DNA from 3 places in the Teredinibacter sp. KSP-S5-2 genome. Region 3 is predicted to be linked to each of the others. Evidence: predicted binding sites of a transcription regulator. Region 3 holds the regulator's gene; each other region holds the start of a gene.
What was found. The regulator FNR, encoded in region 3, switches genes on or off when oxygen is low (the NO sensors DNR and NnrR bind a similar motif). The targets are predictions, from matches to a motif close to TTGATNNNNATCAA.
Positions count from the first base shown of each region.

Region 1: ccoN (cytochrome-c oxidase, cbb3-type subunit I) is a predicted target of FNR. The motif match lies at 2,683-2,696, and genes of this name have one in related genera.
Region 2: hemN (oxygen-independent coproporphyrinogen III oxidase) is a predicted target of FNR. The motif match lies at 3,070-3,083, and genes of this name have one in related genera.

Region 1 covers NZ_CP120416.1:710,280-715,105, reverse strand. The annotation lists gene ccoP (cytochrome-c oxidase, cbb3-type subunit III) at 1-207, opposite strand, end outside; gene P5V12_RS03340 (cbb3-type cytochrome c oxidase subunit 3) at 210-401, opposite strand; gene ccoO (cytochrome-c oxidase, cbb3-type subunit II) at 408-1,019, opposite strand; gene ccoN (cytochrome-c oxidase, cbb3-type subunit I) at 1,033-2,493, opposite strand; gene P5V12_RS03325 (argininosuccinate synthase) at 2,826-4,049, opposite strand; gene P5V12_RS03320 (DUF3857 domain-containing protein) at 4,277-4,826, shown strand, end outside.
Region 2 covers NZ_CP120416.1:1,686,961-1,691,786, forward strand. The annotation lists gene P5V12_RS07735 (ketoacyl-ACP synthase III) at 1-501, opposite strand, end outside; gene P5V12_RS07740 (hypothetical protein) at 1,032-1,268, opposite strand; gene hemN (oxygen-independent coproporphyrinogen III oxidase) at 1,600-3,006, opposite strand; gene P5V12_RS07750 (flavin reductase family protein) at 3,150-3,662, shown strand; gene P5V12_RS07755 (two-component system sensor histidine kinase NtrB) at 3,665-4,826, opposite strand, start outside.
Region 3 covers NZ_CP120416.1:2,608,647-2,613,472, reverse strand. The annotation lists gene P5V12_RS11375 (hypothetical protein) at 218-442, shown strand; gene P5V12_RS11370 (hypothetical protein) at 791-1,327, opposite strand; gene fnr (fumarate/nitrate reduction transcriptional regulator Fnr) at 1,855-2,598, opposite strand; gene P5V12_RS11360 (hypothetical protein) at 2,789-3,703, opposite strand; gene cobB (Sir2 family NAD+-dependent deacetylase) at 3,774-4,481, opposite strand; gene yegQ (tRNA 5-hydroxyuridine modification protein YegQ) at 4,487-4,826, opposite strand, start outside.

The sequences.
Region 1 (4,826 bases), 1.9 Mb from region 3:
CAAAGTCGCTACAAATAAATTAAACCACCAACGAGGTAAAGGGTTATCGTATTCTTCAATACCATCGTATACATGTCCGGTTGTTCTATTTTCCGGCTCTTCATCATCACTCACAGCCACTTTGCGGTTTGCAAATAACACCCACGTGACCAATGCTAAACAAACAACTGTGAGGACAATAATCCACAAACTCCAGAATGTGCTCATATCTAGCCCTGCCTTTCTTCATCATTTTCAGGATGAAGTTCTGTATCTTTTGAATTGACTTCGTCAGCAAACGGAAGGTTTGCCGCGTCTTCAAACTTATTCTTGCGCTTGGGGGAAAACGCCCACCAGCAGATACCCGCAAACGCGACCATAACAAAAACCGTTGATAGACCTCTAAGGGTATTGAGATCCATAGCTAACTACCTTTTATGTGTTAACAAGGTTCCAAGCTGTTGCAGATAAGCAACGACAGCATCAATTTCTGCCTTGCCTTCTACAGCGGCTTGAGCGCCAGCAATATCTTCATCGGTATACGGCACGCCAAGAGTACGTAATGCAGACATTTTCTTCGCGGTGTGTTTGCCATCTAACTTTTCGTCAAACAACCAGGGGAAAGCCGGCATATTGGACTCTGGCACAACGTTTCGAGGGTTATACAAGTGAGCACGATGCCATGTATCACTGTAGCGTTTACCCACGCGAGCCAAGTCAGGACCAGTTCGTTTTGAGCCCCAAAGGAAGGGGTGTTCGTAGACAGATTCGCCAGCAACAGAATAGTGGCCATATCGCTCCACTTCCGCACGCAAAGGACGAACCATTTGAGTATGGCAAGTATGACAACCTTCACGAATGTAGATGTCTCTACCTTCCAACTCAAGAGCAGCTAATGGCTTTAAGCCTTCTACAGGTTCAGTTGTCTCAGGCAGGAAGAACTGAGGAACCAACTGCACCAAGCCGCCGAAGCTAATCGCAACAACGACGAGAAGCACCATCAAGCCAACATTCTTTTCAACAATATCATGATTTTTCATGTCGCTTCCTCCGTTACGCTGTTTGTGGTTGAGCTTGCGAAGCTTCTTCCGCTTCGGACTCTTCTTCTACGCACGTGCGATACACGTTGTAGGACATGAACAGCATACCTAACAGGAAGATAAACCCGCCGAGGAAACGCACAAAGTAACCTGGATAACTGGCTTCAACGGATTCAACAAAGCTGTATACCAGTGAGCCGTCAGCATTAAATGCCCGCCACATCAAACCTTGCATAATGCCGTTAACCCACATGGAAGCGATGTAAAGCACCGTACCAATTGTGGCCAACCAGAAATGGGTATTAATCAGGCGTACACTCCACATCTGCTTTTTATTGAATAAAGCAGGCACTAAGTGATAAACCGCACCGATAGAAATCATTGCCACCCAACCTAATGCACCGGAATGCACGTGACCAATTGTCCAGTCAGTATTGTGGGACAGCGCGTTCACAGTCTTAATCGACATCATCGGGCCTTCAAAGGTAGACATACCATAGAAGGATAAAGACACCACAAGGAAACGAAGGGTTGGGTCAGTGCGCAATTTATGCCAGGCACCGGATAACGTCATGATACCGTTGATCATCCCACCCCAGGAAGGTGCCAATAGAACCAATGACATCACCATACCTAAAGTCTGTGCCCAATCTGGTAGCGCAGAGTAATGTAGGTGGTGAGGACCAGCCCATATGTATACGGCAACCAATGCCCAGAAGTGAACAATCGAAAGCTGGTATGAATAAACCGGACGCTCAGCTTGCTTCGGCACGAAGTAGTACATCATGCCAAGGAAACCCGCCGTCAGGAAAAAGCCCACTGCGTTGTGGCCATACCACCATTGCACCATGGCGTCCATCGCACCACTGTATGCAGAATAGGATTTAAACAAACTCACTGGCATTGCCATGCTGTTCACTACATGCAGTAGCGCAACAGTAATAATGAAGGCACCAAAGAACCAGTTCGCCACATAAATATGCGAGGTTTTTCGCTTAACAACGGTACCGAAGAATACAATTCCGTAAGCCACCCAAACCAGGGTAATCGCAATATCAATTGGCCATTCAAGTTCAGCGTACTCTTTTGCGCTGGTAATCCCCAACGGCAAAGTAATCGCAGCAGCTACGATAATGGCTTGCCATCCCCAGAAGGTAAAAGGAATTAAGAAGCCGCCAAACAAACGCGTTTGACTGGTTCGCTGAACAATATAATAAGAAGAAGCAAACAGCGCACATCCACCAAATGCAAAAATTACCGCATTGGTGTGTAATGGTCGCAAACGACCAAAATGTGAATAAGGCTGTAGCAGATCGTTAAGTTCCGGCCACATTAGCTGGGCCGCAAGCAATACACCTACAGCCATGCCAACCACCCCCCAGACGACCGTCATGATTGTAAACTGACGGACCACCTTATAGTTGTAGTTTGACTGAGCTGCAGCACCCTTTTGAGATGACAAGTCACTAGTCATAGTAGATTCCCAAACACTATAGTTAGAAAATTTTTATATCGGTACACGCTTATATTTCGCTTTACCGTGGGACTTCGAACGCTGAATCGGCTAAAAACAGACCACCCTAAATATTGGCTACACAGTAGCCCATTGTCTATTCCAGCTTTAACAGCACGAGCCATTATAGGCATGCTCAACCTAAGGGTATTGATTACCATCAAATTGAGCCACCAGGTTTATTCGTGTGCCAAATTAATTAAGGACGAATACGAGAATACCACGTACTGCCGTACGTGGTATTCATCTTTGGTTTTAGTTTAGTTTGAAATTACGCTTATGGCTGTTAACGCTTAAAGAAAGCCACGACCTTTCTGGGCTGCAATACGCATTCTTAAAGCATTCAGTTTGATAAAGCCTTCCGCATCTTTCTGATCATACGCACCAGCGTCATCTTCGAAGGTTGCAATCTTCTCGTCGAAAAGGCTGTCATCAGAGCGACGACCCACTACAGAAACGGAACCTTTGTATAGTTTGATACGCACATCACCATTAACCACTTGCTGAGACTCATCGATCGCAGCTTGCAGCATTTTTCTCTCCGCGCTCCACCAGTAGCCGTTGTAAACCAACTCGGCGTACTTAGGCATGAGAGAATCTTTTAAGTGTGCGGCCTCACGGTCAAGCGTTAAAGATTCGATAGCACGGTGCGCAGGCAACAAAATGGTGCCCCCCGGTGTTTCATAACAACCGCGAGACTTCATACCCACGTAGCGGTTTTCGACGATGTCTAATCGACCAACACCGTGCGCTCCACCCATCTTATTCAGAGTTTCCATGATGGTGGCTGGCGACATGGCCTCACCGTTAATAGCAACCGGGTCACCACTCTTGAAGGAAATCTCCACATATTCAGGCTTGTCTGGTGCATTCTCAGGAGAAACGGACCAGCGCCACATATCTTCTTCCGCTTCCGCCCACGGATTTTCCAAAATGTCTCCTTCATAGGAAATATGAAGTAGGTTGGCATCCATGGAGTAAGGGGATTTTTTCTGTGCCTTGGCAAAATCAACAGGGATATTGTGCTTCTTACAATAGTCCATAAGCGTTTCACGGGAAGTCAGATCCCACTCCCGCCAAGGCGCAATCACTTTAATTCCAGGCTTAAGTGCATAAGCACCCAACTCAAAACGTACCTGATCGTTACCTTTACCTGTTGCACCATGAGAAATCGCATCCGCACCGGTTTCATTGGCAATTTCAATCAGACGCTTGGCAATAAGCGGTCTGGCGATTGACGTTCCCAATAAATACTCACCTTCATAGATGGCGTTTGCACGAAACATGGGAAAGACGAAGTCGCGAGCAAATTCTTCGCGTAAATCATCGATATAAATTTCCTTGATCCCCATCGCTTCGGCCTTGGCCCGAGCGGGCTCAACCTCTTCACCCTGACCAATGTCAGCTGTAAAGGTCACTACTTCACACTGGTAAGTTTCCTGTAACCATTTAACGATTACAGAGGTATCCAGACCACCAGAATAGGCAAGAACGACTTTGTTAACTGAGGATGACATAGCTTCTCCGGTTATATCTGGCCAAGCGGAACGCTCAGCCGGGATGCGAAATTGACACATATTTAGGGGGGCGGATTTTATCGCGATTATGAGGAAAATGACAGCATCGAAGGCCACCCATTCACCGAACTGACGACTATTTTCTTTATATCAGTAGCGGATATTGCTAAATTACGACATTCAATATTCCGTTTCACCCCGACTTTTGTCGTTCCAGGGAGATCACCATGCCGGCCTTGTGGGGCACTCTTTTTTGCATCTTATTCATTTTCAGCACCCAAGTTGCAGCGGATACACGTCGCCTCGGCCCTGATCTCGACATTCAAGCCAAGATCGTACAAACCGATCACGGTGCTGAAGTACTCTACTCACTCACCGAAGTGGAATTGAAAGCAGACGGTCACTGGCAAGCGGTTGACTATATTTCAATCCGCATTAACAGCATTGAAGCAGCACGCGACTATGGCCGCATTGCCGTACCCTACAACCACTACTACTCCAATATCTCATTGGATTTTGCCCGCGTGCTTGATAGGCAAGGCAAGCTCAACGAGCTGGCAGAAGATGCCGTTCAGGTTCGTATAACCGGTGGTGGCCAGGATTTTTATTCCGATAGCAGCGAGCTGGTATTTTCTCTTCCCGACGTTGCCCCCGGTTCAATACTCGAATTTCAATATACCCATACGAGTAAAGAGTTAGCGCTGCCTGAATTGTTCAGTAACCGCATCACTCCCTACTATTTCCAGAAAAAAGTAGGCAATGACGGATGGCGTACAG
Region 2 (4,826 bases), 920 kb from region 3:
GTCATTGCTTTTCCGTAATTGCCTTATCGCGTCGATTGATAATTGGCTGGGTTTTTCTCCTGTGCAGATAAGAATGTTTTCCGCCATGCCCGAATTAATATAGGCATGAGCAACAGAATAACCAGATAGCATACCTATGCAGGCATTACTGACATCAAGGCAGGCTGCGTTCCATGCTCCCAGCTCTGCTTGTACTTCGTGAGCAGTAGAGGGCTCCGGCTTATCCCGGTCAATTCCGCAAAATAAAATGAGATCGATATCCAGCGGGTTAATTCTTGCGTCAATAATTGCATCTCTAGCTGCCTGGATAGCAAGATATCCGTAGGATTGATTTGGGTCGGAAAAGCGTCGTTGTTTTATACCGCTCGCTCGACTTAAAAAACTTTCGGATACGCCAAATTTTCTGGATTGGGCTTCGTGCATAAGTTCTTCTGTCGTCACAATGCTTTTTGGTAAAAACGCGCCAATTCCAGTGATTTTTGATCCACTACTTGTTTTCATTATGTTTTCTCCGAGGTTAATTAGTTGCGTAATACACACTCTAATTAACTGGCAGAAATGGCAGTAATGCAACGATACGGCGCCAAAAATTAGTAGCAGACTTTAGTCGAACTTATCATTTGCCAAATGTATGCGTATTTGTTGTGTGTTTGTTGCAGAGAGGTTGGTTGACGGAATAGCGTAATGTGGTTCTTGAGAGGAGGTGTGTGTGAACGAAGCTTCTTGACGGCAATCTACTTTTGACTATTCTCCTGATTCCATTTTGATAAAGCGTCAACAGGGTTCAAGCGGTTTGTCGCGGTTCTTCCGCAACAGTTAGGTGTGGGGCAGATTAGCTTATATAACTGCTCACCGCTTGTATCGCTCAAGGAAAGATCTAGGAATGGGGGTTTGCCACAGCCAAGGCAGTTCGCAATATGGAGTTTTTTTTCGTTCGCCGTCATAGTTGTGCTCTATTATAGTGCATCCGAATAAGAGCGCATTATGAAGTAGTCTGACATCCATATCTACGACTGATTGAGGATTATTTCTTACGCGGTATCACTGCTGTCCAGCGTTACAATATTAATTAAGTCAATTTCAATTAGCCAATCGGATAAGTTTGCATCTTCCCCGAGTATCATGCGCTTAGCTTGTTTTAAGCTGTTTAATGTTCCGAGAGGTTTGGTGACGCAAATTTCTCGATACACCTTTTCCACAATCATTCCGCTTGCTGTTTCTCTTCGGAGTTCGCACCGATACCAATATGCTCTTTGTTTATATAACACTGGGTGTTCCTTTGTTGTCCTTTACCTCTGGGCAAGATTTGAGCGCATAAGTAGTATAAATCAAATAATAGAATAGTCAGTTATTGCGTGCTGTAAAGGAGTGGCTTCGTTTCTAATCCACCTCCATTCTAATAGATTTATTTTCTAAGCATTTATCTTTTTTCTACAAGATTCTTTATTTCGATTTGTTAGAAGACAAAAGGAATCGTTTGATGACTGGTTTTTTTATTCGTTAGATATTGCAACGGAGTTGTATGTTGGAAGTTGTATTTAGGTCGTGTGGAATCAATCGTGGTTGCATTCCGAGAGCGAGGCAACCACGATTTGCATTTTAAAGGATACGAGAATATTTGGGTTGGCTAGTGGTTGTAGTGTTATCGATATAGGCGTCAAAAGTCATGCATATGTGTCTGATCAACAGTCTGCCTGATAACTCGACTCGAATTCCGTTTTTATCCAAAATTAGCAATCCATCCTCCTCAAGAGATTTCAGGGCAGTTAACTCTGACTGAAAATATTCTGCGAACTGGATATTGAAATGGGTTTCAACTTTTTTGAAGTTCAGTTCAAAGTTGCAGATAAGTTGATTAATGATGTATCGACGGATCAGGTCGTCTTGCGTAAGTTGAATACCTTTCGTAAGTGGTAAACGGTTATCTGCAATAGCCGTATAGTAGTTATCAATATTCTTTTGGTTCTGGCAATAAGTGTCACCAAAAAAACTAATTGATGAAACGCCAAAAGCAAATAGATCGCACTCTGCACGAGTTGCGTAGCCCTGGAAATTTCTATTCAAACTGCCATGTTGTTGCGCAAGCGTTAGTTCATCGTCAGGTTTAGCAAAATGATCCATACCAATATACACGTAGCCTGCCTCAAGAAGTCTTTCTATCGTGGCGTGAAGGATTTTTAATTTTTCCTGAGGTTCTGGCAGATACTGTGCGTCGATTTGTTTCTGCGTTTTAAAAAGGTGAGGCATATGGGCGTAGTTAAATACAGATAGCCTGTCTGGCGATATATGTATGACTTTATCGAGCGTTGCTAAAAAAGAATCCTTAGTCTGGTGGGGGAGGCCATAAATAAGGTCCAGGCTAAACGATTTAAAGTTGTTTGCCCTAATCGCATCGGCGAGATCCCGAACTTCTGATTCTGAGTTAAAGCGATTTACGGCTTTTTGTACCGTTGGATCAAAATCCTGTACACCCATACTTATGCGGTTGAATCCAAGGTTGCGAAGATATGCAACTCGCTCAGGGGTTACACCGTGGGGATGTATTTCTATCGAGTACTCCCCTTGTTCGTCATCGGCGAGGGTGAAAATATCACGAGTGACTTCCATTAACCGGGCCATTTGCTGGTCGTTAATGTAGGTTGGTGTTCCACCTCCCCAGTGGAGTTGTTCTACTACGCGTCGAGTATCTATATAGTCTGCCTGCAGCATCATTTCTTTATGAAGTGCTTTCAAATACGGTGTTGCACGCTCTTTGTTGGCTGTGACAATTTTGTTGCAACCACAGTAGTAACAAACCGTGTCACAAAAAGGGATGTGGAAATAGAGCGACAATGGTTGTTTGGTTTTATTGCTTCTAGATACGGCCTCAAGCCACTTGTTTTCGTCAAAGTCTTCCGAAAACTGGGGCGCGGTTGGATACGATGTGTATCTGGGGCCAGACAAGTTATATTTTTTAATTAACTCAGCATTCCACAGATTTTGTAGGGTGTTTGAGTGTATAGTCATTGAATATTCATTTCTGTTAGTTAGATTCTTTTGCAAGTTTAGAGAGCACCTATATTAACTCGATTGATGCAGGTCAATCCGCTAGGTTTTATGTCTCGTTTAGTTATAATGGGCGGCCATTTTGGTTCAAATGAGTATTATCTATGAATAGCATGCTTACTCAAGATTTAGCACAAGCTATGAAAACCGGTATGAGACGGTTGGCGTCAGGCGTGTCAATTATCGCTTCTCGTGGAAGTGATGGGCGAAAGTGTGCCATGACGGCTAGTTCGGTGACATCTCTATCTGATACGCCAGCATCTTTATTGGTTTGCATTCATAAAGATGCTCGAATTAATAGTGTTATAGCGGAATCCAACTTTTTTTCAGTAAACGTTCTGCACGAAAGCCAGCAACAAATCTCCCAGGTTTGTGCTTCGTCGGAAGACAGTGACAAGCGATTCTCTGTTGGTGATTGGCATACTGCGCCGGAGTCAGGGTTGCCATATCTCGCCGATGCTGAGTCTGTATTTATTTGTTCGTTATCAGCTAAACATGTCTACGGTACTCATAACATCTATATTGGCGATATATGTGGTGTGCAGGTTACTGATCGTGAAGCCGCACCATTACTTTATCTTGATGGTGGTTATTGCGGTGTTAAAAAGAGCGTCTAATCCTAATGTTGTGTTGGATGTATATGAGGGAGCCTATTTGGGGATGGGGATATAGGGAGTTTTATAGTAAAGCAGGTTCCTTCTCCTGCTTTTGATTCAACCTGAATCGTTCCTTGATGATGCTCTGTAATAATAAAATACGAAACAGATAAACCTAATCCAGTGCCTTTGCCTACATCCTTTGTTGTATAGAAAGGCTCAAAAATATGCTTTTGCACGGGTTCAGGAATACCTGGCCCATTATCAGAAACCTCCAGTATCACTGTATTGTTCTGTGTTGAAAGATTGATTCGAATAACTGGTTCGAGTGGTGGACCATATTCGTTTGATTGAAATGACTGGGCGGCATTGGATAGCAGGTTGAGCAACACCTGTTGGATTTCGCTGGATGAGCAGACTACTAGGGGAAGGTCCTTCTGGGCATTCAGCTCAACGCGGGGGATTTCTACGCCCTCTGCGGTTTCAAGTTCAAAGTTGTTTTGTGCCAGTTGTAATGAATGCTCTACCAGATGGAGGAGGTTGGTTGCTACGTGGGTGCTATTGTTGTTTCTGGAAAACTCCAGCATGTTGGTAACGATTTGGGCGGCTCTATCACCGGCTTCCCGAATTTTTTCCAGGAAGCCAAATATTCCGCGAGCTTCGAGATAGGCTTGCAATTTGGGTAGCTCAATACCCAGTTCGTCAGCAATTCGTTTGTTCGCTTCCAATTCAAGAGATGTTCTGCGAAATATATTTTGTACATTATTCAGAACACCCGATAGCGGGTTGTTGATCTCGTGGGCAAGGCCAGCTGCAAGCTCCCCAAGACTTCGCATTTTTTCATTTTGGATCATCATACTTTCGACGCGCACACGCTTGGTTACATCCTCCGCCAGAATTACTGCTCCGGCGATGTCGACAGCGTTTAATGGAAATAAAGTGATGTCGATAAATGTGGCATTGGAGCCTTGTCCTTCCTGGACGTTTTCCTTATGGAAGGGGAGGCCGCTGGAAAATATGGATTCAATGGTTTCCACATCTATGGGTAGATTGGGGTAAACCTGATTCACATGAGCGCCAAGCGCTTCCTCTGCCGGGAGGCCAGTTGCTTTTTCTGCTGCGTTATTCCAGTGGGTGACATAACCATCGGGGGTGATTCCCACAAGAACATAGGGCATGGAGTTG
Region 3 (4,826 bases):
TAAGATGTTCGTTTTTTGGAAATGGTGAAAGGCTAAATTAATAATTATTTGCTGTTGAAGTGGCTATTGATGAGAATAAACACTATCTTTGGTGATGTAATACGGTTGTTTTTTTCCATTTTCTACTAGAAATTCACTATGCTCAAGAGTAAAGTGCGCCCAGTAATTTCGGTGCTGTCACCCGATCAAATCAGAGTAACTCGATGGAGAGGCTAAGATGGACTTTGACGCTTGGAATGTGGATCTAGCATCCGCATCTGCTTATCATAATTCTGGCTTTCGCCTTGCTGTTGAGGGAAGTCCCTCACAACCCGAAGGTGTTATACCTAGCCATTTTCCTGAAGATTCTTCTGCTGTTGAACAGGTTCGACTAATTCGAGCAGGTTTAAAAGCGATCATGGATGCTGCACAAAAAGCTCAAAGAAAAGAGCTGGAATGCTAATTTTTGGATTATTTTAGTCGAGAATACGGCAAGTTATCTTATATGCAGGATCAGCTATAAATCGATTGTGATTGATATGATCTTAAGGGTTGGCTTCAAAAGAACAGAAACACATAAAAAATAAACAGGTGAGTAGTGCTGTTCGTCGAGTTTACATTTAACTATTAAGGTTTGTTCTTTAGCTAATCACAGGGCAGAGGGCTACATATTCCCGCAAGTTCCACTCAATAGTAACCACTTATAGTTTTTACTTCCGAATACTGCAATTGAATCGTGTTGAAATTGAAAACAAAAAAAACGACAGTGTGAACTGTCGTTTTTTTTGTGAGAGACATGAGTTACAGAATATTATCGTGAAACATATTTCCCTTTAAGGTGCATAAGTGTTTTGTGATCGTCCACCAGTTTGAGCAAACTATCAAATCGACTTCTGACCTGAGCCGCAGAATCATCGCCATATTCATTTGAATATGTCGCCCCAGCAATCAAGGCATCCAGCTCCTTGGTGACGGAATCCATCGCGGCGAAAATTTGTCCGGTGGTTTTACTGTCATCAAAGATGCGGCCCTTACCGGTAAGCTTCATATACTCATCGCATTCTGCTAACCAGTCTTTGCGTTGATTGACGAAGCTTTTGATATTTTTTAGCGGACCTTTGTAACGAGTGTCAATTTCGCCATCTCGGTATTTTTCAAGGCTCGGTATGGCTGAAGCCATGAACTGTGTACGAGTGTCTTCGCAGAAATTCCAGGACAGGTAACCTGGAAAATTTACATTATGTGTTGCCTGGGCTTCTTCTTTTTTGCACTTTTCGTCGCATCCAAACGCCGCTGAAGACCCAACTAACAAGCCAAGAATTGATAATATGAAAGCTAGATATTTCATAGCAGCCACCCTGCCGTGTTTAATATTGTTTACAAAAAGTACGACCTCTGTATTAATTAAAAGTCGCACCAAAATAATTGTCAAGAAAATTGTGACACAGTTCCTTGTTGCTTATTCTTATTTGAAATTTAAAAGATGATATGGGTGACTGTAAGTTTTAAAAGGCGCTTTTTTCGCATTAATGCGTAATGTATGCATCCCAGCTTAACTTATTGAAAAGTATAGTAATTCTCATTTTTAATAGGTTAAACGGAATTACGTGGATTGTTTTTATATTATTTTATTCTGAATAAAATTTTTTACATCAGGTTGCTGAAAGAGTTTATAAAATAGTCAAAAAGCTATAAAAATGTTGCCTTAAGCGTCAATTCTGTTATTAAAGAAAGGTAGGGTGAATAATAAAATGGACTGGGAGCATTGGAAATAGGAGAGAAGCGGCTACTACTAAAGGCTGAGTTTGTTTTTTACCGGAAAACTGGCCATCGCTTCACACACGGTGGCCACTTTAATATTTCGTAGATTTTATCTTATATGGACGGGATCGAGGCCGTACTCTTTAGTTCATCCATATCTTTGATAACAACGTGTTTCTTGTCTAGCTCAATCATTCCCTGTTTGTGGAGACGGCTTAATACCCGACTAACGGTTTCAATGGTTAGTCCAAGGTAGTTCCCAATATCTGAGCGTGACATAGGCAAGTAGAACTCGTTAGCAGATAAGCCTCGATTACTATTTCGAGTCGAGATGCTAAGGAGCAGGGAAGCCACACGTTCATCTGCACTATTTTTGCTTAATAGAGTAATAAGTTGCTGATCGTGGGTAATCTCTTTACTCATTAACTGGAAAAAACGTCTTTGTAGATTAGGTAAGCGCGTGCTTAATTCTTCTAGACGGGTGAATGGAATTTCACATACCGCGGAAGTTTCCAGAGCAATGGCTGAATTACTGTGATTGTTTGTGGCTAAACCATCCATACCGATGAGTTCGCCTGGGAGATAAAAGCCGGTGACTTGTTCCTGCCCGTCTTGAGTAACCTTTATGGTCTTCACTGCACCTGAGCGCAATGCGTAAACGGATTTGAATTCGTTGCCTGCATGATATATGTGGTCGCCTTTTTGTACTGGTCGGCCACGCTGAATAATATCATCCAGCTTGTTTATATCTTCTATTTCTAAACTGATTGGTAAGCAAATCGAGGCAAGACGGCAGTCTGCACAATTTACTTGGGGGTTACTGTGACATCGGTGAGCGCTCAAAACATTTGTCGCCATAGGTAAATTAATCCCAAAAGCTTTTGCAAGCCTACTAGAGGTCTCGACAAAGAGACGAACATGTCATTTGTTTTAGTATAGACGCCTAAATAAACAGACGATAAAACAAATGTTTTGCGCGGCGAAGAATAAGCGAATTTGAGCAAAAAATAAAGGTCAAGCATAGCAACTTGCTGTTTTCCTTTATTTTTTAACGGTTTGCTTTAGAAAGTCGACCTTTTATACCCGAATTGACTGGAAGCTTGTCCGCTTGAATTGCATTTGAGTAACGTTCATGGTCGCAATAGTTCTGTAACAACTCATCATTTAAGTAACTGGTTCCTTCCGGGCCAATACTTAAACAGTTGTTTTGTACAGAAATATCCTGATCGTAGAGCACTGCTGTATTCCTAGGTTGGTCAGCTTTGTACTGATAGATTTCCGGTTTCCAGCAGTCTGTCAAGTCCAGTAATCCGGTCTGACTACCGAGGAAAATAAAATCAGGATGGCATTTTGCAGTTATGCCGGTGATAAGTTCTCGCATTTCTCCTAGACAATCTGCGTCAGTAATTTGGATTCCGACACAGGGGAAGTCGTATTTGCGGATGAGCTCTATTGCTGCAATGCAGTCTTCGAGGTCGTTTCCGCGTTGTGTTGCGCATATTTGGAATTGGTTAAAACCAAGACCTTTGAGCAGAGCTAATCCATCTTCGGACAAGTCTTCGATCTTGGAAACCGCACGATGCTGGCGCGCATCAGACTCTGACAGGTGGAATCTGGAAGCCAGGATGTGGCGAAACTCGGTCAGGTCGCTTGGAGCCAGATACAGGAAGGGATGTCTGATTTGCAAGACATCGACATCGCGCTTGCCCAGCAATCTGGACCATATCTCCAGTTCCTTAACCACCAAAGCGATGGCTGAGTGCTCTTCTTTAGAAACACTTTCCAAGCGTTTGGTGTTCAAGCAGACATTAACTAGCGCCCGCTTATCTTTCAGGTAACTGCTAATTCGAGTCAAAAGGCCCTCGTCAGCCCCGTTAATGTTGCGGGAGCCTACGGGCTTTAATTCGGTAACGTTTGATTTTGAGTTTTGTGTCTGCATGCGTGAAAGTCTAGAGAATTGCATCCATTTGCCCTTGATGGAAATCAACGGTTGCGAAATTCAGATCGAGGATCAGTAGAAAATAGGAGGTAGATTAAATAGAAAAGTAGCTGGGTACGATTTCTGTCGCAGGACCGTAGTGAGCAAATGCAAATGCGCTTTGAGTAAGGCTGGGTTCGAGGTTTAATTCCAGCGTGGTTGCACCCATGGCATTCGCCAATTGAACAAAGCCTGCAGCGGGATAAACGTTGCCCGAGGTTCCAATCGAAACAAATAAATCACAATGGCTTAATGCTTCTTCTATTTCATGCATGTGCATTGGAATTTCACCGAACCAGACGATGTTTGGTCGTAGACTTCCGGCGATCTTGCAGCAAGGGCAGTGAGTTTGGGTGGTTAGGTCTTCAGTCCATTGAAATACGATACCGGTGTTAATACAGCGAACCTGTAACAGTTCACCATGCATATGAATAACATTTTGGCTTCCGGCTTGCTCATGCAGGTTATCGACGTTCTGTGTGATTAAAGTAAATCCGCCGTTAAATTCGGCTTCAAATCTTGATAATGATTTATGCGCCAGATTGGGTTTGGCTTCTTCGAGAAGTTGATTTCTTCGCGCGTTGTAAAAGCTGTGGACTAATGCGGGGTTGATTTCAAAGGCTTCGGGAGTCGCCACTTCACTGACGTCGTGTCCTTCCCATAGTCCATTGTTGTCACGAAATGTTTTTAGGCCAGATTCTGCAGAAACCCCGGCACCGGTAAGAACAACGATTGAGTTATATTCTGAAAGAGGTTTCTGCATAGTTTTTATATATGGCGCATGACCATGGCATAGTCGAGTATAGAGCGGTCAAGCTCAGGGAGCTGAATTCGAACCTGATGGCCGGAGCCAGGAGCGATTTCAATTTTTTGTCCTTTGAGTGTTTCCAAAGTATCTAAACTAAAAGGCATATTACCAGTAGGGGTAATAAGTTCCAGGTCGTCACCGATTTCGAAACGGTTTTTCACTTCCAGTGATAGCCAACCGCTTTGTTCATCATAATCAATTACTTCACCAACAAATTGTTGCGCTTTATTGCTGGACACGCCGTTGTCATAATTCTGGTATTCGCTAGGAACATGCCGTCGATAAAAACCTTCGGTATAA